Regions from separate parts of the Priestia sp. JNUCC 25 genome, predicted to be linked through region 1. Evidence: riboswitches for the same ligand, from Rfam matches in the RefSeq annotation. Region 1 holds a riboswitch; each other region holds the start of a gene.
The links. A riboswitch is a leader RNA that binds a small molecule or an ion and turns the genes downstream of it on or off. The one in region 1 is predicted to bind thiamine pyrophosphate.
Positions count from the first base shown of each region.

Region 2: it holds a riboswitch for thiamine pyrophosphate, as region 1 does, so the genes downstream of both, tenA (thiaminase II) here and JNUCC25_RS04560 (acetylornithine deacetylase) in region 1, are expected to answer to the same signal.
Region 3: it holds a riboswitch for thiamine pyrophosphate, as region 1 does, so the genes downstream of both, thiM (hydroxyethylthiazole kinase) here and JNUCC25_RS04560 (acetylornithine deacetylase) in region 1, are expected to answer to the same signal.
Region 4: it holds a riboswitch for thiamine pyrophosphate, as region 1 does, so the genes downstream of both, thiT (energy-coupled thiamine transporter ThiT) here and JNUCC25_RS04560 (acetylornithine deacetylase) in region 1, are expected to answer to the same signal.

Region 1 covers NZ_CM132211.1:870,789-878,157, reverse strand. The annotation lists gene JNUCC25_RS04585 (ferredoxin) at 4-249, opposite strand; gene JNUCC25_RS04580 (ABC transporter substrate-binding protein) at 337-1,347, opposite strand; gene JNUCC25_RS04575 (ABC transporter permease) at 1,344-2,087, opposite strand; gene JNUCC25_RS04570 (ABC transporter ATP-binding protein) at 2,084-2,848, opposite strand; gene tenA (thiaminase II) at 2,841-3,512, opposite strand; gene JNUCC25_RS04560 (acetylornithine deacetylase) at 3,518-4,795, opposite strand; TPP riboswitch at 4,910-5,012, opposite strand; gene JNUCC25_RS04555 (MupG family TIM beta-alpha barrel fold protein) at 5,232-6,242, opposite strand; gene JNUCC25_RS04550 (PTS transporter subunit EIIC) at 6,239-7,369, opposite strand, start outside.
Region 2 covers NZ_CM132211.1:2,146,872-2,154,240, forward strand. The annotation lists gene JNUCC25_RS10875 (helix-turn-helix domain-containing protein) at 1-46, opposite strand, end outside; gene JNUCC25_RS10880 (SDR family NAD(P)-dependent oxidoreductase) at 355-1,134, shown strand; gene JNUCC25_RS10885 (ArsR/SmtB family transcription factor) at 1,147-1,449, shown strand; gene JNUCC25_RS10890 (aldehyde dehydrogenase) at 1,463-2,863, shown strand; gene tenA (thiaminase II) at 2,892-3,581, opposite strand; TPP riboswitch at 3,677-3,775, opposite strand; gene JNUCC25_RS10900 (TspO/MBR family protein) at 4,002-4,748, shown strand; gene JNUCC25_RS10905 (hypothetical protein) at 5,052-5,234, shown strand; gene JNUCC25_RS10910 (sodium-dependent transporter) at 5,410-6,744, shown strand; gene JNUCC25_RS10915 (hypothetical protein) at 6,858-7,037, shown strand; gene JNUCC25_RS10920 (cell wall hydrolase) at 7,071-7,369, opposite strand, start outside.
Region 3 covers NZ_CM132211.1:2,163,391-2,170,759, reverse strand. The annotation lists gene JNUCC25_RS11010 (anti-sigma factor) at 1-855, shown strand, start outside; gene JNUCC25_RS11005 (helix-turn-helix transcriptional regulator) at 1,006-1,458, opposite strand; gene JNUCC25_RS11000 (hypothetical protein) at 1,612-2,232, shown strand; RNA gene ssrS (6S RNA) at 2,342-2,519, shown strand; gene JNUCC25_RS10990 (pyridoxamine 5'-phosphate oxidase family protein) at 2,668-3,096, shown strand; gene thiE (thiamine phosphate synthase) at 3,125-3,769, opposite strand; gene thiM (hydroxyethylthiazole kinase) at 3,783-4,589, opposite strand; TPP riboswitch at 4,665-4,773, opposite strand; gene JNUCC25_RS10975 (MFS transporter) at 4,966-6,183, opposite strand; gene JNUCC25_RS10970 (TetR/AcrR family transcriptional regulator) at 6,280-6,879, opposite strand; gene JNUCC25_RS10965 (GNAT family N-acetyltransferase) at 7,220-7,369, opposite strand, start outside.
Region 4 covers NZ_CM132211.1:2,523,305-2,530,673, forward strand. The annotation lists gene eat (ethanolamine permease) at 1-324, opposite strand, end outside; gene eutC (ethanolamine ammonia-lyase subunit EutC) at 346-1,059, opposite strand; gene JNUCC25_RS12825 (ethanolamine ammonia-lyase subunit EutB) at 1,074-2,444, opposite strand; gene JNUCC25_RS12830 (ethanolamine ammonia-lyase reactivating factor EutA) at 2,471-3,889, opposite strand; gene thiT (energy-coupled thiamine transporter ThiT) at 4,046-4,651, opposite strand; TPP riboswitch at 4,684-4,784, opposite strand; lysine riboswitch at 4,959-5,143, shown strand; gene JNUCC25_RS12840 (amino acid permease) at 5,246-6,685, shown strand; gene JNUCC25_RS12845 (hypothetical protein) at 6,721-7,089, opposite strand; gene JNUCC25_RS12850 (GNAT family N-acetyltransferase) at 7,193-7,369, opposite strand, start outside.

The DNA.
Region 1 (7,369 bases):
GCCCTATTCGAATTTTTGTGCATCTCCATAAAAGGGCTGCTCTGCAACTTTAATCGATTCTGTGGGGCATCCTTCGTACGCTTCCATCATCTCATCTTGCTGATGTTCAGGAACTTCTTTTGTTCCTTCGTTGTTATCTAACACGGCATAAGCAAGACCTTCTGAATCATAATCATAAAGATCTGGTGCGCTTCCTCCACATGCTCCGCAAGCAATACATGTTTCCTTATCTACTATCGTAAAAGCCATAAAAAAAACCTCCTTTACCTTTTCACTTTCTCGTTCAGAAAGTTACGTTCAGTATAAGAAGGTTTTTTTAAATTTGTCTTAAATTATTTACTTGGATTCTCCGATATTCTCAAACATTTCATCTACATTTGGCTTTTTCTTAATTAATCCCGACTCTTTTAACCAGTCCACATTTGACTGCCATGATTCTTTCGTTTGACTGCCAAATCCGTGTTCAGACTTCATTTTCGGAAGTAAAATATTCAAACTTTTTGTTTCCACGTCTTTTTCAAGAGGAAAGTTTGACTTATCTTGGTTATCTAACAAAATTTGAAGTGAGTCTTTTGGATGCTTCTCTGTGTACTCATACCCTTTTGTCGCAGCACGCCAAAACGCTTTAATCGTATCAGAATCTTTTGCCCACGTTTGATCCCCAGTAACTGCCACTAGCTCATAATAAGATGGTACACCGTAATCTGAAGGATCAATGTCAACCGTTTTGTATCCTTTTTTATGAAGCAATGGTACTTCGTGGTTAATATACGCACCTATTACGGCATCTACTTTTTTACTAATCAGCGATGAATTCAACTCAAATCCTACGTCTACTAGTTTTACTTTATTAGGATCTCCTCCATCGCTTTTTACCATTTTCTTTAGAACAGACTCGCTTAATGGTGTTCCGCTGTAGCCTACTACTTTTCCTTCTAAATCTTTAGGACGCGTAATACCGCTATCCTTCAGCGCCACAACTCGGTTTAACGGAGACCTTACAATCGCTCCTACCGACTTTACCGGCACATCTTCATTTGCTCGTGCCATTGCTACATCAGGCTGATAGTAAAGGCCGAGCGTAACTTTCCCCGCAGCTGCTAAATTAAGCGAGTCTGTTGGATTAGCAGGAAACTGTACTTTTACATTCAGCCCTTCTTTTTTAAAATATCCTTTTTCTTGTGCAGCGTAAATGAAGCTGTGCACTGCATTTGGGTACCAATCAAGCATAATTGTAACGTCTTTTAATTTTTTACTGTCACCAGCTTTATTTTCCTTGTCTTGGCCGCAAGCAGCGAGCATCAAAACAAGCATCAGGCTTAACCCAATCGCAAACCATTTTTTCATTCTGTTTTCCTCCACTTTAATGAACGTTTTTCGAAACCTACTACAATAATAAAGAATAAAATACCAAGCGCGGATAAAATCACAATTGGTGCAAATACACCAGCTGCATCAAACTGTGTCATCATGCGACGACTGAAATATCCTAAGCCTGCTTGTGCACCTAACCATTCCCCAATGGCAGCACCTATTATACTAAAGGTAACCGCTACTTTGAGCCCTGAATAAAAATGAGGCAGTGCAGAAGGAATGTTCAACTTAAAGAAAATATCTTTTTTTGTTGCTCCCATCGTTAACATGAGTTCTTTTAACTCTTTGTTTGTGGAACGAAGCCCGTCGAATGTGCTAACCGTAATAGGAAAAAAAGTAATTAATACGGTCACAATCACTTTGCTCCAAATGGAGTAGCCAAACCAGAGAACAAATACAGGAGCAATGGCAATGGTCGGGATCATTTGTGACGCAATAATAAGCGGATAGAAAGCACGCTCAATAAGCGGACTCCAATTCATCCACACGGCCAGCAGAACCCCTAGCACAACGGATATAAGCAGCCCAATTACGACAATAGATAACGTAGCTGGTAAATGCTTAAACAATAAATCCATTCGCAAATCCCAAAGCTTTGTTAAAATACCGGTGGGCGTTGGTAAAATAAACGGATAGTTTACAATGCGTGCTCCAATTTCCCAAGCAGCCAGTAAAATGACTACTAATATCACTGAAGCTCCGTACTTTTTCATGTGTTCACCTTCGATCTAAGCTGTTCAATTAAATAATCTTTCACGTCAAGCACACGCTGTTGATTCAAATCTTTTTGCGTTCGAGGTCTGCTAAGCGGCACTTGAATCTCTTCAAGATGACTTACCGGCTTGTCTGAAAAGATAAAAATACGATCTGATAAAAAAAGCGCTTCGTTTACGTCATGAGTGATAAATAAGATGGTGTGTTTACGCTTTTGCCATTGTTCAAGCAGCCATTCCTGCATCGATAGACGCGTAATGGCATCAAGCGCACTGAAAGGCTCATCCAAAAGCAGCACGTTAGAACCGCTTAATACCGTTCGCAGAAAAGAAACACGCTGCTTCATCCCTCCGGATAAATCACTTGGAAAACGGTTTTCATACCCTTTTAACCCAAACTCTTCGAGCAGCTGAGATACTTGCCTATGAGCACTTGCCTTTGACACATTGTGAAGCTCAAGAGGCAGTGCTGCATTGTCTAGAATCGTGCGCCACGGAAGAAGCAAATCTTGCTGCGGCATGTAGCCTACTTTTCCAAGACGTTTTTCGTAAGACTGTCCGTTAATCATGATATCGCCTTCACTCTGCTGTTCAAGACCTGTAATGAGACGAAACAACGTACTTTTTCCAGATCCGCTTGCTCCAACGATACTTACAAACTCGCCTTCTTTCACGTCTAAATTTAATGATTTTAAAATCGCTTGATCACCGTTTTTGTACGTAAAACTTACGTTTTGAAAAGATAACACAGACTTATTCATAAATTGGCCACATCGCTTCGTTATAAGCCATATCCCAGAACATATACTCAAAACGCGTTGTGTTTAAGAAAATTTCTTCGAGCTTTTCTAACTCCGCTTCTGATTTGTCTTCAGTAAGTGAGTCAAATAAGTTGATACACCACGTCGCTAGTTCTCCAAATTCTTCTGAGCTGTACATTTCAATCCACTCACGATAAAACTCATTGTTAGCTCCAGGCTTTTCACTGAGTTCTTTTCCTATTTCCCAGTAGCTCCACATACAAGGCAAAAGAGCCGCCACTAATTCAGCCAATGTTCCGCTTTGACCAACGTGCAGCATATAGTGTGTGTATGCAAGCGTTGTAGGAGATGGCTGCGCTTTTTCTAATTCTTTTTCGCTGATTTCAAATTTCTTGGCATACTCACGGTGCAGGCTCATTTCTTCGTTTAATGTAGAATCTAAAAGTGCAGCAAATTTCCCCATCGTTTGAACATTGGTAGCTTTCATGGCTCCAATCGCAAATAATTTAGCATAATCAATTAGGTAAAGATAATCTTGAATCATATAAAAGCGAAACTTCTCCTTTTCAAGCGTTCCGTCTCCCATTCCCTGTACAAAGGGATGATTATGATTTTGGCGCCAAATCGGCTGCAGCTTTTCATATAATCGTTCACTAAATTTCATGATGATCACTCCTTATGCGTATGCAGCCACGTATAAATGAACTGCACCATCACTTTTGTATATTGAATAAGCTGATTGATATCTAATTGTTCGTTCACAGCATGTGCATTTGCTAAATTCCCAGGACCGTAAATAGCTGCTGGAATACCCGCATCAGCTAGCCAACCGCCATCTGTTACGCTAGTTGACACATCAATTGGAGGCTTTTCCCCTTCAATTTGTTCGTGAGTATGTGCAAGCAGCTGCACTCCTGCATGACCTTCATCAATTTCTAATGACGGAAAGATTTCTCCTCTGTCTTCAATCATTGATGTGCCTCCCCATTCAAAGGTTGGCAGATTATCTTTTAACCATGGATCTGCTTTTGCAATAGCTAAAATGTATTCTTCCACTTCTTTTGATACTTGGTCGTATGATTCATTAGGATAATAGTGAACGGTGATCCACAGCCTGCATTCATCTGCAATAAACGCAGCATGCCTTCCGCCTTCGATTACTGCTGGGTTAATCGTGTTTGTTCCTGGCAAAAATCCTGGATAGCTCTTTGTAACAGCCCAGTGGCGCTCCAATTCTTGTAGCCCTCCGATCACTTTTGCCATCTTTTCGATAGCGCTCGCAGCTAACAGCCCTCCTCCAGCATGAATCATGCTTCGGCGTGTACCGTCATGATAGGTTTTGCTGCTTTTTATCGTAATCCATCCTGTGATTACTCCGCCTTGACCTTGAATATGTAAATCACTCGTATCGGCTACAAGCGCAAAGTCAGCTGTATATCCTTTCTGACAGCATTGCAGCGTACCTGCTTCTCCCACTTCTTCTCCTACAACGGATTCAAAAATCAAGTCTCCCGGCAGTTCAATTCCTGCTTCCGTTAAAAGCTGCACTGCAAATAATGCTCCTGCCAAGCCGCCTTTCATATCAGCAACTCCGCGTCCGATTATCATATTGTCTTTTACCACAGCTTCAAACGGATTTGTCCCCCACTTTTCATTTTCTTGTACCTCAGCAACATCCATATGCCCGTTAATAATCAAGCTTTGATAGTCAGCTGATTTTTGTCCTTTTAACGTACCTACTACGATGGGATCGTTGGAATATAAGTCCCACATATCGATGGAAAAACCGCAGTTTTTAAGGAAATCCGCTACGTATAGCTGCGCTTCATGAGAATTTCGTGCAGGAGGCGCCGGCGTTTTATATGAAACAAGCGTTGTTAATAACTGGATTAGCTCCCCTTTGCGCTCCTCTACCTGTTTGACAAGCAAATCAATTGTTTCTTCCATGTATGACACCTTCCTTTATGCATAAAAAAACACTTCTTTCGCAGGAAAGAAGTGTTTTTGTTTATATACACAAAATTATTATAACGAGTTCGTAAGGAAATCCCATACAAAACATCCATTACAATACCTCTTTCCTACGCTAGTATTACCTAGTTCAGGTTATAAGGGTTAAGACTTCTCGTCTCTCTCAGCTTCGAAAGCACCCCTAGTGGTGTTGTATCTCTATGAAATTAAACTATTATCATATGTTTACCTTTAATAGTTTTATCATAGTAAAGCGGTTTATTCAATAGAAAGGTTCATGATTCAGCAATGAAAATAGTTTCCTTTTTAGTAAAATAAAAAGCACACACCTTTTTTAAGCAGTGTGTGCTCTTTACTTTTATAAGCTTACTAGTTAGCTATCGGCTTTTTTAAAAATACACGATTTTTCCATTTAGACAGTGACAAGCTCAAGTTTTCGCCCCGGTCTCACTAATGAAAGTAGCTCATGATCTTCCTCTATCACATACCCAATCACGTTAACATTAGTATTTGCAGGCAAATTCGTTTTAGCTATTTGAACCTCTCCTCTGTAGCGTCCGTAGCCATCATTGTCCATTGTAATTGCTCCGATTCTGCGTTCTACTGTACGAAATGGCGGCACTGGTTTTACAGATCGAGTATCAACCAACCGCAGAACGTCTCTTGATACATCCGGACGCACGCTGTACGTTCCCTCTATATGAAGTGAACGAATGCGCAGCGGAATAATGCGGTTTTCTTGATATCGAACTAAACGCTTTAATAAACTTGAACCGGCGTATGGATCTCCAATATAAACCTCCGTTACTCCGCATCCGTATAAATCTACTGCAGAGGTAAAAGGACATCTATTACGGTCTTTTTCTCTAGTAGGAAGACCTTGATAAACAGGGCCTCTTTTTTCGCCTTCTCCAGGAATATAAGCGCAGACTGGGATACGAAGTTCATTAAATAAATCTGTCTGCTGTTGAAAAAACGTTTCTTCAAGTCCTGTTTCAGGCCGCGGATAAAAATTATGCCATGCAAGCAGCTGATGATGATGAAGGCCTGCAGATAACAGCGATTCTATTTCTTGTTTGGATAACGTACTTGCATTAACAGCAATATAAAATTCATTCGCAAGCGAAAGAGTTTCTTTTACACTAAAGCCATCGTCTAGTCTAATACCCGATACGCCAAGTGAAGATAGCGTCATAAGGCTTTCAATACCTAAATGAACCGGCGTATGCTTGGATACGTCTGCATACACGCTTATTCCACAATCTCTAGCCACATGAAGCAATTCTTTTGCCCGTTCAGCCAAATCTCCTTTTTCTTCTGGAATGTGAAGCGAAGTGAATGCGCGTGTAACTCCGCATTCACTCGCTTCTATTAATCTTTTTTGGGCATCACTATCATTTAAATAAAACGAAATACCGATCATTCAAACTCCCTCGCCATTTCATCGTTAAATCCAAAGAAATAGGTACAAATAAACCCTGCTGCATAAGCAATAACTAATCCAAGTAAATAAAGAAGAATTTGATGCGCATGAACTAAAAACGTAAGCGGCAAACCGGATACCCCCACTGCTACAGTTGCAATATGGAAGTGCGCCTGAAACGCTCCTCCGATTCCGGCTCCAAGACAAGCGGTTAAAAATGGGCGCCCTAAAGGAAGTGTGACTCCAAAAATAAGCGGCTCTCCGATTCCCAGCAGACCTGAAGGAAGTGCCCCTCCAATTGCTCGCTTTAAACGTTTTTTCTTTGTTTTGATATAAATAGCAAAAGCTGCACCTACCTGACCGGCTCCGCCCATTGCTAGTATAGGAAGAAGCGGATCATCTCCAATTGAATTAATAAGCTCTAAATGAACAGGAGTAAGACCTTGATGCAGTCCTGTAATAACGAGCGGCAAAAACGTTGCTCCTAAAACAAAGCCTGCTACAACTCCTCCAACCTCTAGAACTCCTAAAAGACCTTTTGTGATTCCATCTGAAATTAAGCCTCCGATTGGCATGAATACTACATACGTAATAATGCCTGTAATTAACACCGTAACGGTTGGTGTAATAATAATATCCAGTGACTGAGGGACAAATTTACGTACTCGTTTTTCTACCACGGCCATAAAGATTGCTGCAAGCAACACGCCTATTAAGCCGCCACGCCCCGGCAAAAGAGCTTCACCAAAAAGTTTAATATCAGCTACGGCAGGATTAATGACTAAAATGCCTGCTAAGCCTCCTAGAGCCGGCGAACCACCAAATTCTTTTGCGGCATTAATACCTACTAAAATACCAAGATAGGCAAATAAACCGCTCCCGATAACGGTTAAAAGAATAGCAATCTGTGAATCTGCCGGAAGCCACTTCGCTTGAACAGCTGCTTTTGTCACTCCGGTGATAAGTCCGGATGCTACAAGAGCAGGTATTAACGGAATAAAAATACTCGCAATTCGGCGAAGCAAGAGCTTAAACGGAGTTGCATTTTTTTCTTTCAGCTCCGATTTCCGCTGAGCCGCACGATTTTCTAAATTAATACCGCCGGATTCATCAATTAACTTTCCAAA
Region 2 (7,369 bases), 1.3 Mb from region 1:
CCTCTAATTGATCACTTACTTTTTTAATTGTATATGTCTCCATCATTTTTCATTTCCTCCCTTATCTATTTTCATCCAACTATGTAATGGATTATTTGTTGTATGTTGTATTCACCATATCTTCACTTGTTTTCCTGCTAGGTGACAAAGGTTGTCAAAACTAGACGACATTAGCCTTCTATGTAAAGAAAACGCATATTTTGTAAAAAAATGTACAGAAATGCGCAAATGGCAAAAATGGAAAATATAAAAGAAAAGGAGAGTATAGAAAACAGTTGACGGGAAAAAATGAATCCTATAAGATAAGTTTAAATGTTTAAGTTCTTGAACATATAAACATAAGGAGTGAACACTATGTCACAGCATTATGCGCTCATCACCGGTGCGTCGGGAGGAATAGGTAAAGAGTTAGCTTATCAATTCGCAAAGGATGGGCATCCTGTAATTTTAGTTGCCAGAAGCGCTGATAAACTAACAGCGATTGGAGAGAATTTAAAATCTACTTATAATATTGAAGTGATAACGGTTGTTAAGGATTTATCAAGAGAAGAAGAGATACAGTCATTATATGAAGAACTTAAAAATAAAAAAATGCACGTTGATTATTTAGTGAACAATGCTGGTTTTGGACTATACGGCAAATTTATTGAAACAGCTTTAGATGAAGAGTTAAACATGATTGATTTAAATATTCGAGCATTAACTCATTTAACAAAATTATTTTTACCGGATATGGTCAAAAGAAATCGCGGAAAAATTTTAAACATTGCATCTGTTGCTGCATTTATGCCAGGTCCGCTTATGACGGTATATTACGCAACGAAAGCGTACGTGTTATCTTTCACAGAGGCCCTTGAAAATGAATTAAAAGGTACCAATGTAACGGTAAGTGCTCTATGCCCGGGTCCAACTAAAACTGGTTTTAGCGACCGAGCCCAGCTAAGCAACTCCAAGCTTTTTCAAAGCGGTGCAATGGATGTAGAAACAGTAACGAAAGTTGGCTATAAAAAATTTATGAAAGGGCAGACGGTTATCGTACCAGGAGTACAGTTTCATCTTGCTACGTTCATCCCGCGCTTCGTGCCAAGAAAGTGGCTTACATCCGTTGTCCGAAGAACACAAGAAATTAAATAAAGGAGAATATATATGAGTGAAAAAGCAGTCGAGTTATTTCGTGCCAGCATTCCTGTTTTTCAGGCTCTAAGTGATTCAGCAAGACAAGATATTATTTTGCTGCTCGCCGAAAAAGAGCCTTTAACCGTTAATGAAATTGCAAACGAGTCTACTCTATCACGACCGGCAATTTCTCATCATTTAAAAATTTTACGCGATCAAAAGCTTGTGCAAATTGAGCAAAAAGGGACGCAGAGATATTATTCACTAGCTTTAAGTGAGGCAGTTGAGCTATTAAAAAGCTTGCTTGCTACAGTTGAAGCCGAATGTTTATAGGGAGATGAAAGAGATGAACCACGAGCGATTTTATATCACAGATGAAACGGTCATTGAACATATTGTCTCTACACAAAAGCAGTATTTCTATGCGCAAAAGACAAAGAGTATCAACAGCCGTATTCAAGCGCTGAATAAGCTAAGAGACGCAGTCAAACAAAACGAGCAGAGAATTATGGATGCTTTAAAACAAGATTTAAATAAATCTGAAGTAGAGGCCTACACGTCGGAAATTGGGATTTTACTAGAGGAAATTCGATTTACGCTTAAACATTTAGCAAAATGGATGAAGCCTAAAAAAGTAAAAACCGCTTTAACACATGTGGGCTCTAAAGGGAAAATTGTTCCTGAACCGTATGGAGTCGCGTTAATTATTGCTCCGTGGAACTATCCGTTTCAATTAGCACTGTCTCCTTTAGTAGGAGCGATTGCCGCTGGAAACACGGCGATTATAAAACCTTCTGAATTAACGCCTAGCGTATCTCGCGTTATACAAGAATTACTAGCTGAAGCTTTTGACCCAGCATTTGTGACGGTGGTTGAAGGGGCTGTAGACACTACAAGTCTGCTTTTAAAACAGCCCGTTGATTATATTTTCTTTACGGGAAGTGTAAATGTAGGGAAAATTATTATGCAAGAAGCAGGGAAGCAGCTTATTCCCGTCACGCTTGAGCTAGGCGGAAAAAGTCCGTGCATTGTACATGAAGACGCAAACCTAGATCTTGCAGCGAAGCGAATTATGTTTGGTAAAGGGATGAATGCAGGCCAAACGTGCGTTGCTCCTGATTATTTGCTCGTGCATAAAAAGGTAAAAGCGCAGCTTGTAGAGAAACTTCGCGAAGCGATTTCTCAATTTTACGGTAGTAATCCGCTTGAAAGCGACCGCTATGGCCGTATTGTCAGTGAGCGCCATTTTACTCGGCTAGTTGAGTTTTTAAAAGACGGAAATGCTATAGTTGGAGGCGGGTACAATAAAAACACGCTAACAATAGAACCTACGGTGTTAAGTGAAGTAAGCTGGACCTCAGATGTCATGCAAGAAGAAATCTTTGGGCCTATTCTTCCTATGATTGAATATGAAACACTAGACGAAGTCATTCATAAAGTTCAAGAAAAAGCTAAGCCGTTAGCTCTTTACTTATTTACAGAAAGTGAAGATGTGCAAAACGCCATAACGGAGCGTCTTTCATTTGGAGGAGGCTGTATAAACGATACGCTTATGCATATCGCTACGCCATATTTACCGTTTGGCGGAGTGGGAGAAAGCGGCACGGGTCAATATCATGGAAAAGACAGCTTTCAGACATTTACTCATTTTAAAAGCATGCTGTCTCAAACAACCAAGTTTGATTTGTCATTCCGCTATCCTTCGGAAAAACAAAGCTTGAAAATGATCAAAAAATTACTGAAATAAAAGAGCCTCCTGATAGGAGGCTTTTTCGTTATTTTGAAAGTGAAAGCTGAGAAAGCGGCCATTTTTCTTGGGTATATGCCATTTCCCAAAATAAATACTCGAGTTCACAGCTTTTGATGAAGTGATCTTTCATACGGTTACGTTCTTCTTCAGTCGCTTGTTCGGCGAGTTCATCGAGCTTGTTACAAAACCATTGTGTTGTGCCATTCATTTCTTCATTATTATAAAACTGAATCCATTCATAAAAAGGATGAGAAGGAGATGGATTTACTTGTTCTGTAATGCGCTGCCCAATTTCAACGTACGTCCATGGACATGGAAGAAGCACTGCAATGATTTCTGCTAAGCTGCCTGTATGCGCAACGCTTGTCATATGGTTAATGTAGTGGCTGGCTGTCGGTGAAAGCGTCTCAGTGTGAAGGTCTTCATAACGTACGCCTGCTACTTCACAAAAATTATTGTGAGGGTGTACTTCACTATGTAATACCGTAGAAATGCCGGCATTAAAGGCTTCCATTTCGGTACGCGTGCGGCATTTCGTTAAAGCAGCGCCGTAAATGCGAACAAATGCTGTTAAGTATTCGTAATCTTGAGAAACGTAGTGAATAAGCGCTTCTTTTGGCACGTTTCCTTCAGCAATTCCTTTAATAAAAGGATGGTTAAAAATGGCTTCGTAAATATAGTTTGCTTCTTGTCTTAATTGAGATGAAAATGACATCAAAATCCTCCTTTAATATGAGGAAGTCACAAACAAGCACATAAAGGAAATAAAAAACACTCCGTTTATAAACGGAGTGGCAAAGGACAGTAAAAAACTGAACATTGCCACTTTCCTACGCTGGTATGAGCCAGATCAGGTTCAAAGGGATCAAGAAAACTTGTCTCAGCCGGTGGGCACCCCTAGTGGACTTCCTATTAATCTATGTTTAACTTACCATATATTCTGAAAAATAGAAAGCGTTATGGGAAATTGTGTGCTAACCGCTTTTCTTTCTTAAAGAGGAAATTTCTTAAAGCTATTTTTAATCATTTTTGTTTAAAAATGCATATTTTTAGGGAAGAAGAGGTATTAATGAAGGGAAGAGCCGTTTTCGTCTCCGAAACACTCCCATATAAATAGAAGAAAGGAGAGAACAAAATGGCGAAATTTCGTTTGTATGCTGTATTAAATACAGTAGGCTTGGCTATTACACTGCTTGTGAATTATTTAGCAAATGCCATTCCAATAGGAGGCAAAACAACCGGAGAAGCTTCTGCGCAAGTTCCTACGTTGTTTACACCAGCGGGTTATGCCTTTGCTATCTGGGGCGTTATTTATTTATTATTAACCATTTGGGTTATACGCCAATTTTTTGCAAGAGAAGATCAAAAGGAAATATATGCACGTATCGGCATTTGGTTTTTTCTAAACTGTTTGTTAAATAGTGCGTGGATCTTTATTTTCCAAAACGATTACTATAAGTTATCTCTTTTAGTTATGCTCTTTATTCTAGGCACATTAATGATTGTATATTCCATTATTCAGCATTCTCGGATGACGACATGGTTTATGCGTCTGCCGATTTCGCTTTATCTTGGATGGATTTCTGTTGCGACTATTGTCAATGTGTTTGTCGTATTTCAAGCAAATGGAATACAGCATTTGCTTGGCCTGAGCGAGTTAGCATGGACGATTATTATGCTGCTGGTAGGAGCTGCGCTGGGCATTATGTTTACATTAAAAAACCGAGACGCTGTTTATCCGCTTGTTTTTATTTGGGCTTATATTGCCATTGCAGTGAAGCAAAGTGGAAATCAGCCAATTGTCATTACTGTCATCATTTCAGTTGTTTTATTAGCAATTGCCATTATTGTGGGATTGATTAAACGCTATAGACGTTTTTAAAAAGAAGCTCTAGCTTTTGTAAGCTAGAGCTTTTTATGATGCTCTTTTGATTGTAAAAAAGCAGCTGTAAAAGCAATTAAGCTAATTAAAATACCAAAAGGAACAACAATTGGTACGAATGATAAAATAAATGTCATAAGTGTAACCTCCATGTTGCATCGGTGCATAATGAAAAATTCAACTTTTTTAAATTGAAGTTCCGCTATTATAGTATGCTAGGCTTTATGTTTGGAGCCTATATGTTTAGAAATAAACGAAAAAGGCAACATACGTTACATACAGGTTGTATTAGGAGGAGTTAAAATGGAAACATATTTAGTCGCTTACACAGATAAAGATGATATGGAATATAAACAAGTGACGTGCGAGAGTTATGAAGATGCAGAGCGTACGGTCCTTCGTTTAGAGAGAGAAGGGCATATGCATATTGAAGAAATTTCAAATCAAGAAGCCTACCGGGGAGATGAATCATCGTACAGAGAATAAATTTTGAATAGAAACACCAACCTTAAAATGAAGAAGCAGCTGCTTCTTCATTTTTCTATTCTATATAGATATCGTTTTATAGAAAAAAGTAAAACGGGAATGATTTTCTTCTGCATTTATGGTACAGTACTAATCAGGTGAGTTTTGAGTTTAGAAGAGGAGAGAGTAACATTATATGAGTAAAGGAAATCAGTGGTCTTCACGCCTCGGTTTTATTTTAGCATCTGCTGGGGCAGCAATTGGTCTAGGAGCGATATGGAAGTTTCCATACGTAACGGGAACCAGTGGCGGTGGAGCGTTTTTTGCGTTGTTTATTTTATTTACGATTTTTATTGGATTGCCGCTTCTGTTGGCAGAATTTATCATTGGAAGACATACGGGAAAAGAAGCGATTAGTGCTTATAAGGCAATTGCTCCAAAATCCGCTTGGGTATGGATTGGCAGGCTGGGAGTACTAAGCTGTGTCGTTTTGCTTTCCTTTTACAGCGTCGTTGGCGGCTGGGTGATTTTATATACGATTATGAGCGTAACCGGTATGCTAAGCGGAAAAGAGTACGGCCCGTTGTTCAATGCCGTCATTAGCCAGCCTTATGTAGTATTAGGTGCGCAGGCGCTGTTTTTATTAATTACAGTGTTTGTTATTTCAAAAGGCGTACAAAAAGGAATAGAGCGTGCTAATAAATACATGATGCCGCTGTTATTTATTTGTTTTATCATTATCGTGGTGCGTTCTTTAACATTAGACGGAGCAATGGACGGAGTAAAGTTCTTTTTGAAACCAGATTTTTCAGCCATTACAGGGTCATCTGTTCTCTATGCGCTCGGTCAGTCGTTTTTCTCGCTTTGCGTGGGATTATCCTGCATGGTGACATATAGCTCTTATTTAGGGAAAAAAGTAAGCTTGACGCGTTCAGCTGGCACTATTGCTATTTTGAACTTGTTTGTTTCGCTGCTGGCGGGCTTGGCTATTTTTCCAGCCGTTTTTTCATTTGGATTAAAGCCAACTGAAGGACCTGGACTTTTGTTTGTGGTCTTGCCAACAGTATTTGAGAAAATGCCGTTTGGTACCGTCTTTTTAGCACTGTTTTTAATTTTATTTCTATTCGCTACGCTTACCTCTGCTTTCTCACTGCTGGAAATTATCGTAGCTGCTTTAACCAAAGACGATCAGACAAAACGAACTCGCTACGCTTCTTTATCAGGGATTCTTGTGTTTGTGGTAGGTATCCCATCAGCGCTTTCGTTTGGTGTACTAAAACATGTCTCACTTTTTGGCAGAAGTATATTTGACGTAGCTGACTTTTTTGTGAGCAACTTAATGCTGCCTCTTGGAAGTTTAGCCATTGCGATTTTTGTGACATTTAAAATGAAAAAAGAAGCCGTGTATGAAGAGTTTATTTCAGGAAGTACAAAAGGCGCTAAATTATTCAATGCATGGTTCTTTCTAGTTAAATGCGTATTGCCTATTATAATTATAGTTGTTCTATTAAGCTTACTTGTTGCATATTAAATAGGCTGAGACAAAAAATATGTTAGTTGAAGAAAGCTCCGAACGATGAATCGTTCGGAGCTTTTTATTGTGATAGTGAAGGTAAGTTTAATCGATTTAATTGCTTCTAGCTGTTGATTGGAGCGCAAGACCAAGACTCCTGCGGGAAAAGCGGAACAGGTGAGACCCCGCAGGAGCGTAAGCAACGAGGAGGCTCACCGGCCGCCCGCGGAAAGCGAAGACTTGCACGGAAATCAACAGCGGTGTCACAAGCAATCCATACGAGCTCCTTTACGCCATTTGTTCGCCTTTAGATTGGAGCAATTTTTTATGTCTCAATCTTTTGTTTATTTTGCAAAAACGTGATTTCCGATCGTAATCGTAACCTGTTTTTGACGAAGCCATTGGTCGCTTGTTTTATCTGGATTAAAGAAGAATAACGAACCTTTTCCTTGACCTCTAAAAGCTAGTGCTTCATTTACAGCTTTTTTTGCGTCAGCATCCGCTGCTTTATTAATTTCACCGTTTTGTACAGGTGTAAACTGTGTACCTTGATAAATGACATCATGAATAGAGTTTGGGAAAGAATCGCTATCCACGCGGTTTAAAACGACTGTTGCTACAGCCACTTTGCCAGCGTAAGGTT
Region 3 (7,369 bases), 1.3 Mb from region 1:
ACCGAATACATAAACAGCGTGAATCAAGCGGCTATCGAATCTGCTTTTCCGAACGTTCATATACGTGAAACCACTTCTGATACACAGTCCTTTTTCCGCATGCAGTCGCAAATGGAAGCTTATAAGCAAATTGGACGTGAAGAGCAGGCCATTGGGACGTTTACATTTCATCAGCTGTTTGATAAAACAAGCGGTGTAGAAAAAGAATTTCCTGGCGGCAAATACGATCTTAACCTTTCTTTTGTCTATCCTGATCCAAAAAAACTAAGGCTACATACAAAAGAGTATAAGGAATGGACGAATGAAACATGGAAAGCATTAGAAAATCTACCAAAAGGAACGGTAAGCGAAGTGGCTATTTCTTTTGATGATACGTACTCGCTAAAAGAAGTTCAGCAAAAAATGAACGCCATCGACAGCCGTGATTTTTCTACCTCTTGGTACGCGCTTAATACAGGGCACGAACAAAAAACAAGTACAAAAGACGAGCCATTAATTGACTTAACATCAACATTTGGCTTTCCAGAGTTTCTAGACTTACCTTACGAACACAAAGGAAATCAAACCCACTCTACTAGCAAGTCGAACGTTTTAAATATGATGAAACTATTAGCTGATAATGAAGAAACGGTCCAAAAAGTTCGTCAGCTAGACCATTCGGATCTGTTGCTAAAGCAGCGATATTCTTATGTGAAAAAACATGGCGTCGGTGTGTACGGCGTTGTGATTACAGGGCCTACAAAAAAGCTTCTGAAATTAAAAAATGATCCGTCGATCACATATGCGTCACTTGGAGATGTAGAGCTATGGAATTGGTTCAGTCGTCCCTCATCAGGTACCTTAATGAATCAGTAGAAGCTGAGACAAAAGTATAGCAATGGAAGAAAAATCCGAACGATGAATCAAGACTCTTGATGGAGAATCAAACTCGTTCGGATTTTTTTATGGATAGGGTGAACGTAGGTTTCATATATGCAGTGATTTCGTTACGTCTCGGCCTCTTTTTTATTCATTCGTTAATTCTTCAAACCTTTTTACCGCTTCGCTTTTATCAAATGAACTAAACCATCGATAGTCTTGGTCATCTAAAATGCGATAGTGCTGACTAATCATATTTTGCTGCAGACGAAAAGAGCCTTCTTTTTGAATTTCTTTCCACCATACTCTTCCTCCGAGCGTTTTATCTTTTGGAGAAGATACGCCGTTATGAGCAATGATTTCTACTACTTCTAAAGGAACGTCTCCTAAAACCGATTGAAGGATTTCACTGTCACCAAACAAACCGCATACTGCAACAGTGGTCGTCCACCCTGCTTCCGTGCGCCCTTTTTCAATTTGAACCAATGTTTTTTTGGAAATACCAATGACTTCAGCCATTCTGTCTTGTGAATAGTTTCTTTCTAAACGAATTAATCGTATTTTATCCGATACTGATTTAATTACTTCTTGTTTATTCATTTTCACAGCCCTTTCTTTCTATACACGTACATTTCTTTAGTGTAATATTACACCTAATTAAAGAAGAGTTTCAAGCGTTTCCCTTCGTCACAAGACGGGGAAATATACTGAAATGGTTTTTGTACACTAAAACAAGTAAAAGGAGTTGAGAATATGTATATCATTGTATGGGCTATGCTTGTACTATACGCCTTGCTGCTAGCTCCGGGAGCAAGCGCCGCTAATGATTTGCTGTTTAAAAATCTTATCACGGGAAATTTTCAACAGGTAGATCCGCTCGTGGTTATGGTATTCTCTTTTTTAGGACTTTTCCCAGTATTGTTTATGATAATGATCTGTAAAAAAGATACATACAAACTGCCTGGATGGCCATTTTCTCTTCTATCATTTGCGCTTGGAGCTTTTTCTCTTTTGTTCTATTATCATTGGAAAGGACAAAAAGTTCGAACACGTTCGCGTGTTTCTTCACGCTTCATTGCTATCATTTCTTCTCGTCTATGGATTGGACTGTGCTTAGCGCTCACGATTTCAGGTTACGTATACGGACTATCCGTAGGTTCAATAAAAGCTTATGGAGATGCTTTTATGCAGTCACAGCTTGTTAGCGTGATGACCGCTGATTTTTTTGTTTTAACGTGGCTTTCTTACTCCGTTATGACAAAAGAAAGGATTGCATCCCGGCCTTACCTTCTTTTATGTTTCATTCCAGTTGCGGGCCCTTTTCTTATTTTGTTACGGCATAACCGCCAAGATGTTAGAGAAGAAAAACTTTAAATAAAAGTCTTGCGTTCCATTCATTATTCCGTTATAATCATTTCTTGTACGATGAAAGTTGATTAATTAGAAAACATTTATATATCGGCATCTTATTTACATTTGTTATACATACCTGCGCTGTGCGTATACTCATGTTGTCTTAAACCTTTGAGTGTTAAAAGGGAGCTCAAAATTTAGCTGCAGATAGCACGCCCTTCTTGGGACGCTAAACCCGGCTATGAGGGCACCCACCTAGTAGATCTGGGTATTTAAGACACTTAGGGTTACGGCAGTGCGGGCTTATTTTTTAGTTAGCTGTAGCTAGCTTTTTTTATTTTTCATTTTATTAGTTTACATAACTATTTTATTGTTAACTTATATTTTTTTTTAGACATGTATGTTTTATTTATCTTCGATTGAGGAACATAAAAAGTAATAAAGGAGATGGATAAAATGAATGAACAAAAAATTGCTAAAAAAGTAAACGAAGTATTAGAAGGAAATCGTGTAGGAACATTAGCCACAGTTGTAAACAACAAACCCCATTCTCGCTATATGACATTCTTTAGCGACGAAGAGGGTATCGCTCTTTACACACCAACAAATATCAATACACATAAGGCAGAAGAAATCGAAGCCAATCCGAACGTGCACGTACTATTGGGCTACAGCGGTGAAGGATATGGCGATCAATACTTAGAATTATCTGGTACAGCTGTTCTTCGTACTGGTGATCAATTAAAAGAGCGTATATGGAACGATCACATGAAAGAATGGTTTGACGGTCCAAATGACCCTGAGTATGTTGTTCTTGAAATTACGCCGAACGAAATTCGCTTCATGAATGAAGGCGAAGAAACTCCTCAAACTGTTCAGCTATAATAAAAAAAGCGCACAGTGTGCGCTTTTTTTATTTTCCTACCGCTTCTTTCAATTGAGCTGCTTTTTCTTTTGGAGACGCTGCTAAGCTAATCGCGGTAATAATAGAAACGCCATCTGCACCTGCTTCTACTACTTGTTTGGCATTTTCAGGCGTGATACCACCGATTCCTACAATTGGAAAGTCAATATTCTGGTTTCGCACTTCTTCAATTAATTTTGTACCTTGCACTGCTTTTGCGTCTTTTTTTGTAGAAGTAGGAAAAACAGGTCCCATTCCTACATAATCCGCCCCGTCTTTTATCGCTTGCTGCAGCTCTTGTACATTATGAACAGAGACGCCCACAATCCCTTTTCCTATTTTCTCTCGAACAATATGAGCTTTTTCATCTTCTTGTCCAATATGAACGCCATCTGCTTGTAAGCGGATCGCTAAGTCAAGATCATCATTCACAACAAAAGGAACGCTGTGCTGCTGACAAATTTGCTGAAGTTCCTTCGCCAGCTGATATTTCGCTTCTCCTGTTAAGGCACCTTCGCCTTTTTCACGAAATTGAAACACGGTAACGCCGCCTTCAATTGCTTCTTTCAACACTTCTTTCGGATCTTTTTTACAGTTATTGCTGCCCATTATAAAATAAACTTGCAGCAGCTTTTTGATTTCTTCGTTTGTCATTTTCCGGCTCCTTTTAACGTTGATGTACTCTTGCATATGATTCAATATCCTGCCCAGATAAAAGATGAAGTTGGTTTAACAGCTCAATTTGAAAGCTTCCCGGCCCTTCTTCACCTTTTTTCGCTGCGGCGATCTCACCTGCCACTCCGTAAAAACTTAAAGCAGCAACGCTTGCCTCGACATATTCTTTTTCTACAGCAGCGAAAGCTCCTATAATTGATGTCAGCAGACACCCAGTACCCGTCACTTTCGTAAATAACGGGTGACCGTTGTCTACTGTATACGTTGTGTTTCCATCCGTGATTACATCTTGTTTACCCGTGATAACAATCACTGTATCTAATTTGTTCGCTGCTTTCTCAGCAAGTTCAATGACGTCTCCTTGCCCTTCTAATGAATCAACGCCTTTAATGAGCCATGACTCGCCTACTACATTCGCAACTTCAGCAGCGTTACCACGAATAACTGCAATATTTAATTCTTCTACAAGCTGACGTGCTACTTCTGTACGAAACGGTGTCGCTCCGGCTCCTACAGGATCGAAAATAACCGGCACGCCATTTTCATTTGCTGATTTTCCTGCTATTCTCATCGCTTCTACTTCTTGAGCCGTCAGTGTACCCATATTTAAAACAAGCGCTCCGGCGATTCGTGCCATGTCAGCCACTTCTTCCTTCGCATAAGCCATAACAGGTGAAGCTCCTAGTGCAAGCAGTCCATTTGCAGTAAAATTGGTTACCACAACATTCGTAATATTATGAACAAGCGGACTTGTATCTCTTACTTTTTCTAATTGAGCTGAAATTTTACTAATATCCATATTCTCTCACTCTTTTCATTTAGTTTTAACACTGCAAAAAAAAGACAAAAAAGCACCTTGCATGCGCAAAGTGCTTTGGTATGTACTCACATTCCCTGCGCTGGCATTATCCAACAGGTTCAAATGGTCAACAGGCGTCCCTGTACTCTCAGCCTGCCCCGCGCAAGCTCCCATACTATTCTTGTTACGTTTAAAGTTTACTATTAACCTTTTTTATTTGCAACCATTTCACTGTTTTGCCGATAAAATAAAGCTTCTCTATAGGCTGAGTGGCGTTGTAAACCTTACACCTTTACTAAAAGAATAATCAAAAGACCTCCAGTAAGCTACTAGAGGTCTTCTATTCCCTAAGAATTCTATCATTTTTTCCTTATGGTTATTTCTCTTGAACCGCTTGATTTCTCACAGCTGTTTTTCTGTCCTTCCCTGCTCTTAAAGATAAAAGAAAACAAAGCAGCAGTACAAGTGCAGCTGATACGTACGGATAATTAATGTTTATATCAAAGAGAAAGCCTGCTACAACTGGTCCAATAATATTCCCAAGACTTGTATAAGCAGAATTTAGTCCGGCTACATACCCTTGGTCGTCTTGTGCCATCATCGACATTTGCGTGCTGATTGCCGGACGTAAAATATCTGTTGCTAAAAAGACGATGAATGTCACAACAATAATAAGCCAGTACGTGTGCACAAATAGCGTAAGTAAAATAAAAAGTCCCGTCATCATCAAGCAAAACGAAATCACTCTTTTTTCACCAAACTTATTTAAAATCCAGCCAAAAATCGTAACCTGCACTACAGCCCCCGCAATAGAGCCAAACGTAATAACAAACGCAATATCTTTTGGCGTAAAGCTAAATTTATGATCAACAAATAGTGAAAAAATCGTTTCATAATTGGATAATCCAAACGATGTCACAAAAACAATAATTAAACTTAGAAAATAAGGTTCTTTATAGGAATTCATAAGCTGCAGTAGCAGCCGATCTTCTTTTGGATTCTCATTGTTTGAAACAGCATGATTTTGTACAGGACGAGACTCTGGCAAAACAAAAAGCGTAATCACTGCAGCCAAGCCTCCTGCTACTGCGGCCATATAAAATGGTACACGCATGCCGTATTCAGCTAAAAAGCCTCCGATACCGGGCCCAATAATAAATCCTGTTGTAATCGCCGCCGTCACATAGCCCATTCCTTTAGCGCGTTCTTTAGCAGACGTCACGTCCGCTGTATAAGCCATAACAGCAGGCATAATAAGCGCGGCCCCGACCCCTCCTAACATTCTCGATACAAATAATAAAAGAGGTGTACTCACTGAACCAAAGAACCATTCAGATAAGGCAAAAACAATCATTCCCGCTACAATAATTTTCTTTCTCCCTAACGAATCTGATAACCGACCCGCTAAAGGTGAAAACAGAAATTGAGTTAGTGAAAACACCGCTACTAAAAGCCCCATCACGCTGCCGTTGATATGAAGCTCCGTCATATATGTTGGCATAATTGGAATAACGAGACCGATTCCTGTAAAAATAATAAAAATATTTAGCATGAGCAGCAAAATCGCCGCTCGATTTCTTAACAATAATGACATATAAACCTCCTGATTACAAAAATACTGAACGTTCGGTCTATAAAAATACAAAATAATGAGGGATTACTCATTACCGCAATAAGCATCCCCGATTATTTAAGAAGACCTTGCTATAATTCCGTTTAAAAATACATCGATTGCTGAATGGTAAAGCTGCAGGGCATTTTCCGTGTTCGTTTTTCGAGACATACGGCTCATTCCAACAAACAGCCCTTCTAAAATCACTGCAAGCTGTTCTGCATTTTTAGGAGAAAACTCTCCTTCATCAATGCCTTTTTGCAAAAGTTCCCGGTTAAACTCCACGTGTCGTTTCACCATCTCATCAATTCGCTCTTCGATGTCGCTGCCCTTTTCCTCGTTGTTAAAAAACTCATCGGCGGCTTTCGTAAGAGGATGATTTAAATCATCTAAAATAATTTGCTCCGCAATTCCAAAAAGCTTATCTCTTGTTGTATTGTAAAGAGACTCTCTTTCTTTCCAGTTTCGTTCCCACTCGAGATCCCATTCGTCTATTAAATAGAGAAAAAGCCCTTCTTTACTTTTAAAGTGATAATAAATATTCCCTTTACTGCTTCCCGTAGCCTCTACAATTTCCTCAATAGATGTAGCTTTATAGCCTTTTTGAGAAAACAATGCTTTAGCGGCATCTGCCACTTTTCTTTTGGTTTGTTCACTTTGAAGCTTTTTTTTATTCAAGCTATTTCCACCGCCCCGCACATTTATTATTTATACTGAACATTCGTTTTGTATTATCTGATACCTATACTACTTAGGAAAAACCTTTTTGTCTAGTAAGAAAACCTAGTTTATACCTTTTTATATGAATTATGACAAAACAAAAAACAAAGAGGTTGAGACATAACTAAATCAATTCAATCTAAAGACACACAAACGGGATAAATGATCAGGTATGAATCATTTGTTACACCGCTGTCGATTACCATGAAAAAATCCGAACGAGTTGGATTCTCCCTCAAGAATCTCGATTCCTCTTTCGGATTTTCCTTCAACTAAAATACTTTTGTCCCATCCTCTTTTAATCATTCAATTTCTTTGTCATAAATACACTGTATGGATCTTCTTTGTAGGTAGAAAACGGTTCGCACTCGTAAAATCCAAAACTGGCGTACAGCTTTCTAGCCGGTTCAAAAGCAGACGCGGATCCTGTTTCTAAGCTTAAGCGTCG
Region 4 (7,369 bases), 1.7 Mb from region 1:
TGCTCCTGTTGACACTGCAATAGCAGGGGGAGCAAAAATAAATTCAAGCAAGCAGGCAATTCCTGCGATATATCCCCCAAAAGGTCCAAGTGCTCTTCTTGCATAAGCTGAAGGTCCGCCGGCTTGCGGGATAGATGTTGAAAGCTCTGCATAACTGAACATAAACGTTGTGTAAAACACGGTTACAATTAAGGTTGCGATTGCAAGCCCAATAATCCCGCCTTGTTCAAACCCGTAATTCCACCCAAAGTATTGTCCTGAAATAACCATGCCCACTGAAATAGCCCATAAATGAATAGGTTTTAATTGTTTTTGTAACGCCATACGTTCTCCTCCTTTTGATGTTTAAACAATAAGATGTACACCGCTTGTTTGCTGCTTGATCATTTTGTCAATCATGGTACCGATATGTGCGGCTGCCTCAATAGGAGGCGTCCCTCTTTTATGAATATTAGAAATAACCATACGATCAGACTCTTTTTTGCCTTTGCTAGGTTCATAGCACATGTAAGCACTCATTGATTCAGCACTGACCAGTCCAGGTCGCTCTCCAATCAATAGCACAAGTGCTTTTGGCTTTATGATCTCGCCAATTTCATCCATGCATGCAACTCGTCCCCCTTTTACAAAAAATGAAGTCCCGATACAAAGCCTATATGACTGCAGGGAGTCAATTAAAGCTGGATACACGTCGCTTATGTTTTCTTCGATTGCCTTGGCACTCAGTCCATCTGAGACTACTACTTGTACATCAGGCTGCTGCACGCAGTTTTTAAAAATTTCTTTCTTAGCGTTATCTGCTAATAACCTTCCTTGATCCGGCCGTTTTAAATAATGTTCTTTTGACTTCACGCGTGTATTCACAGTGAAAAGGTTAAACTCAGCTAAAATATCTTCTGAAACTGCTCCATATACAGAATCCACGGCTGCAGCATGATCCGTGCGAAAAGATAAAACGTCTTTTGTTAGCGGCCTTGTTCCTGTACGGCCGACACCTATGCGGGCAGGGGTAAATTGTTTAAGTGTTTCAAGCGGATCGCGATTTGACTTTGGTATCATAGTAAGCACCTTCCTTAAATCAAATTCATAAAAATAGTTGGGTCTCCGGCTCTAGATGTAAAGCGTCCGTTTTCCATAATACGCTGATCTTCAAGCCACTTTTGAAATAAAGGCGTTGGGGTACGGTCTAACACATTACGTACCGTTGCGATGTCATGATAACTAAGAGACTGGTAGTTTAGCATGCAGTCATCAGCCATGGGCACTCCTATGACAAAGTTCACTCCAGCTGTTCCTAGAAGCATACTTAAATTATCCATGTCATTTTGATCAGCATCCATGTGATTGGTGTAACATACGTCTACTCCCATAGGCAAGCCGTGCATTTTGCCCATAAAGTGATCTTCTAGCCCAGCTCGTAGGACTTGTTTGCTGTTATATAAATATTCAGGTCCAATAAATCCAACAACCGTGTTAACTAAGAAAGGCTTGTAGTGACGAGCTAAGCCGTAGCATCTAGCTTCGAGCGTTACTTGATCAATATTATAGTGAGCTTCTGCTGACAGTTCAGAACCTTGTCCTGTTTCAAAATACCAGCGGTTCGGACCTTTTGCTGTACCTTTTTCATGAATTAACGCTGTTGCTTCATTGAGCATAGACAGTGAAATCCCAAATGAGTCATTACCGGCTTCTGTTCCTGCTAAACTTTGAAAAATCAAGTCAGCAGATGCTCCTTTTTCGATTGCTCTCATCTGACTTGTTACATGTGATAACACACAGTTTTGAGTAGGGATGGACCATTCATTGATTATATTTTTTGTTTCATTTAAAAGAGCGTAGATATTATCCGTTGTGTCAATAACGGGGTTAATTCCAATAACCGCATCCCCAATTCCATAGCTTAACGCTTCGTAGAGAGATGCTCTCATTCCCTTTAAGTTATCTGAAGGATGATTAGGCTGGGCTCTTGAAGCCAATACGCCTTTTTGGCCGATAGTCGTTTGACAAGTAGTTTGCACTTCTATTTTGGCTGCTCCTTGAATTAAATCTAAATTGGACATAATTTTAGTAGCTGCCGCAATCATTTCGCTGCTTAATCCTTTGCTAAGCGCAAGAAGGTCTTCTCCGGTATGCTCATCAGATAAGATGTATTCTCTTAACTCCCCTACTGTCCAATTTTTTATAATGTCGTAAACGGATGAATCAATTTGACTTTCGATTAACGCCGAGACGTTGTCTTCATCTGCGCTGAGCAGCGGGTAGTTTCGAATATCAGCAAGTGTGATATCAGCTAGGACTTGCTTTGCTGCCATTCGTTCTTTCATTGACTCAGCGCTAACTCCCGCGAGCTGATCTCCAGAACGCTCTTCGTTTGCTTTGGCCATGATTTCTTTTAAGCTATAAAATGAAAATGTTTCTCCTAACAATCGTGTAGTTTTAAACATCGTTTCCTCCTTGTATATTTAGTGGATTAGGATGAAAAAGCGAGCGTTTTAACGGAAACAGAGATTGCTTCTCCAGCTACTGGTAACCCTAGATCGATGTAATCTCCGTGTGTAAAATCAATTTGATCTAAACAAATAATTTCTAACTCTTTTCTCTGTTTAGCTAGTGCTTGTCCTAAGGCTTTTGCAATATCTTGCTCGCATAAAACAACGAGGCACTTAGCTCTCTTAAAACAAGCAATAAATTCAGCGCTTATTACTTTTGCTAATTCTTGCAGCATCTTATAGCTGCAGTAAGGAAAATGAGATAAAACAATAGCAACGGGAGGATCTTCTGCACTGAAAATAGTTGAAGCCTGCATACATGACGCTCGAGCTCTTTCTTGAAACAGCTGCGGATTCCACTCCTCCTCTGGCTGTACGGGTATTTCTATAATCGGAATGTTTTTCAGCGGCAGTTTTTTAGACTTAATGTATACGGTTGATCCGCTAACTTCTGTATTTTGCATACCAGCTCCAATGACAGTAGCGCGCGTTGTCTCAGCGGCTTGAGATACTTGGATGGATTGAAAATGATATGCTAGAAGCGGACCAACGTCTCCGTGTATGGCCACTTCCTTCACTGTTTTTGGCTTTTGCTTCTCCATCATTGCTCCTACTCCTCCTGAAACCATGATCGTTTCAGGATGTATAGAAGATCTTGTATGAGGAGAAACGAGCAGCGAGGAATTTTGATTCAGCGCTTTTACATAATTCACGGTTTCTTCAGCTAGTAATTGACAGATAGACGAGAGCTTTTCAAATGTTGCTTTTTCACCTTCTCGCAGTGTTAAAGAATTATTTTTCAAAAATTCAGTTAAATGAGACGAAATGTAGGTAACAAGACCGTCTTCATTTAGTCGAATTAATCTCCCGCCTACATGCAGTGTAAACGTTTCTATCACTTTTCCATTTTGACATAAAGCGATGTTAGCAGTGCCTCCTCCTACATCAATATTGGCAATTACTGCATTTGTTTCAGCAGAACGTTCGATTGCTCCTGATCCTTTTGCTGCTAATATTCCTTCCAAGTCAGCGCCGGCTGTTGCAACAACAAAACCCCCAGCATGTTCGGCTAGATAGTGAACGATACTTTCTGCATTTTGCTTTCTAGCCGTTTCTCCTGTAATGATTACAGCGCCCGCCTCCACTTGATCTAAGGAGATTCCTGCATTCTTATACTCTTGTTCTAGTAGTACCGTTAATTTTTGAACATCGATTTCAACATCGTTTAGCATAGGGGTGGTATAGATAGAACTTGCATACGTTACGCGACGATCAATAATTTGACAGCCTGGCAGCGTAAACTGATTTTGTTGATTTGCTATTAGCAGCTTGCTTACAATCAGTTTTGTTGTGCTTGTTCCAATATCTAAACCTATGCTCGTGATCCATTTCTGTAGCATGCTATCAATCCCTTATCTCGTTTGAATATGGTGATTATCATAAAACAGTTTTTTGAATATTTCACTAACTATGTTATCAAACCTGACACACTTTTGTGTAAACAAAGGTGACAAATGACAAAAAAGACTAAATCTTGGTAGATTTAGTCTTTTTTATTATGAGCGTGATTTAGTTACAATCATTCTTGATGCGGATGGAATTAATAGTGAAAGGATGATTAGACACGATAGCAACGACCCAATCATAGAAATCCCGTTCATTGAGAAAGAATACCATAGAATGGGCATTCCTTTTGGTGCAGCAAATCCCCAAAATATTAAGCCTGCAATGAAATGACAAAAATAACGCGCGAAACTGCCTATAATTAAAGATAAGATAATGAAAAAGAAAGCTTTTGATCTCTGGTTATTAGCTAAGTATCCTTTAATAGAACCCGAAAAAATTCCACCAAACCCAATAAAGGTAACGGCGATAATATACTCTATAAAAGCTTGCAACGGGGTTAAAATATATGCATTTCCTAAAGCTAATTGCAATATTCCCCATAAAAATCCAGATAAAGCTCCTCCTTTGACTCCCCATCGAAAGCACATAATAAAAATAGGAACCATAGAGAACGAAATGCTTACGCCTATTGCAATTTTTATAGAAGGTAAAAGATCAATTAAAAAAGCCAATGCTGCAAAAATAGCTATTTCAATTTTAGCCTGTAAAGGTAATGCTTTATTCACGTTTCTCACTCCTGTTTTTGAATCATTCATATCAAACGGTTTACACAGGAGTAAGCAAATATATGCTACTATTCCCACATTCCTACGCTAGCGTTAACTAACAGGTTCGAAGGGTCTGAACAATTTGTTCACTCTCAGCACGGCGGCTCCCCCTGTGGTACGTTCGGATATTTATGTAGTATTATGACAACATTTATTGTACCATATGTAACAAAATAGATTCGAGAGATTTCAAAGATGTTTCTATTTTCTGAATCTATTTTTTATAATGACAATCGTTTTAGTATTTGATATACTTCTTTTATGTCAAATGAATATAAAAAACCCTCATCCTAATCGATGAGGTAGAGGTCGCAGTTTTTAATAGTAAAGCAACTGAAATGCAGAGAACATTGAGGATGTTGCTTGAAAGGAAAAATTGCCGAAGTTTAGATCACTTCTCGGTTGATTTAAGCTGGGGCTGTCTCCGAACAGGAACAGAACTGTCACATCATGCAAGTGATGTGAAGAGCTATCTTCACGGAAGGTTGACGCGGTTTTCAGATTTAAAAGCGCGCACATATACTGCGGGCTTTTTTTATGTTATCCCGTCTCTTTCCGTACATTCGAAAGGAGTATTTATCTATGCAAGAGCAGCAAGAATTAAAACGTGGGTTGAAATCTCGCCACTTAACGATGATTTCATTAGGAGGAGCCATCGGAACCGGCTTATTCCTAGCAAGTGGTGGAGCAATTCATACAGCAGGACCTGGGGGAGCGCTTTTAGCTTACGCTATTATTGGTGTCATGGTTTACTTTTTGATGACCAGCCTGGCGGAGCTCGCAGCTTATATGCCTGAAGCTGGTTCGTTTAGTACGTATGCGTCTCGGTTTGTAGATCCATCCTTTGGTTTCGCTCTCGGCTGGAACTATTGGTATAACTGGGCTATTACGATTGCAGCTGAATTATCTGCTGGAGCCCTTATTATGAAATTTTGGTTCCCAAACTCTTCTTCTATTTTATGGAGTGCCCTGTTTTTATTAATTATGTTTGGGCTTAACTACCTTTCTGTAAAAGGATTTGGCGAATCTGAATTTTGGTTTTCATTAATTAAAGTAGTAACGGTTATCATCTTTTTAGTTATTGGTATTATGATGATTTTTGGTATCTTTAACAATGAAGCACCAGGTTTTAAAAACTTCACGCTTGGTGATGGACCCATTCACGGTGGATTCTTTACTGTCTTAGGTATTTTTATGGCTGCTGGTTTTTCATTCCAAGGAACAGAGTTGCTTGGAGTCGCAGCTGGAGAAAGTGAAGATCCGGAAAAAACGGTTCCTCGCGCAGTTAAACAAGTCTTCTGGCGCATCTTGTTATTTTATATTTTAGCTATTTTTGTTATTGGGATGCTTATTCCATACACAGCGGATTCATTAGCAAGTGATGATGTGCGGGTCAGTCCGTTTACTCTAATATTCGAACGAGCAGGTCTGGCGTTTGCAGCATCAGCTATCAATGCCGTTATTTTAACAGCCGTTTTATCTGCTGGTAACTCAGGTATGTATGCTTCTACGCGTATGCTTTGGAACTTAGCGAAAGATGGAAAAGCACCGAGGTTCTTAGCAAAAGTAAATAAACGAGGCGTTCCGGTTAATGCTTTAATCGCAACGGCACTTGTCGGTACACTTGCATTTGGTGCTTCATTTTTTGGAGACGGTGCGGTATACACGTGGTTACTTAACGCTTCTGGTATGTCTGGTTTTATTGCTTGGTTAGGAATTGCAATCAGCCACTATCGTTTTAGAAGAGCATTTGTTGCCCAAGGTCATGATTTGAGTGAACTTCCATATCATGCAAAACTTTTCCCATTTGGCCCTATCTTTGCCTTTATTTTATGTGCCGTTGTTATTTTAGGCCAAAACTATTCGGCGTTTATGGGTGACTCGATTGACTGGTACGGTGTACTTGTTTCCTATATCGGACTGCCTTTATTCTTAATTGTTTGGTTAGGATACAAATGGACGAAAAAGTCGAAACTTATCCCGTTAAAAGAATGTCAAGTAACAGTGAAAAAATACGAATAAAAAAAGCTCTCTATTCTTTTGAATAGAGAGCTTTTTTATGTGATCTGATCAGCAAAATAAAGAGATATATGGGCGGGCTGGTTTTTCATAACAAGCATATAACCTTTGAGGGGACGATTACAGTAATCAGCAGCTTCTATATAATAAATATGCTGAATTAACCTGCTTAAATGGGTTACAAAAGATGGAAGTTGATGAGTAGGAATGCTTTGGATGTAGTCTATGATTTCTTGTTTAGTTTGAAGGCCCGAATGGGTACATTCTAACAGATGAAAAAGCAGATCTGCTGCTATAGTAGATAGTTCAGAATTGTGCTTGATTCTATTCAGCTGGATATGCAGCTCTTTTTTGGACCATCTTTTCGGAATAGCTCTTAGATGCTGATATTGAAAATGTGTATTCATGATAGCTAACACCTTTCGTATTAACATAATAAAACGACTTATTATGTTAATAACCTTTACACACGAAACTAAAACGTTACAATGTGTAAAGGTGTCATACATCTTATAAAATAAGCTGATAAAAAAGCACATCTTGCCACTGATCAAATTTCCAGCCTACTTCTTTAAATTCTCCGCAAAATGTAAAATTAAATTGCTCATGCATTTTGACACTGATATCATTCCCTTTTGTAATCCCTGAAATGACAACGTGATGGTTGAGTTCTTTAGCTAATTCCAA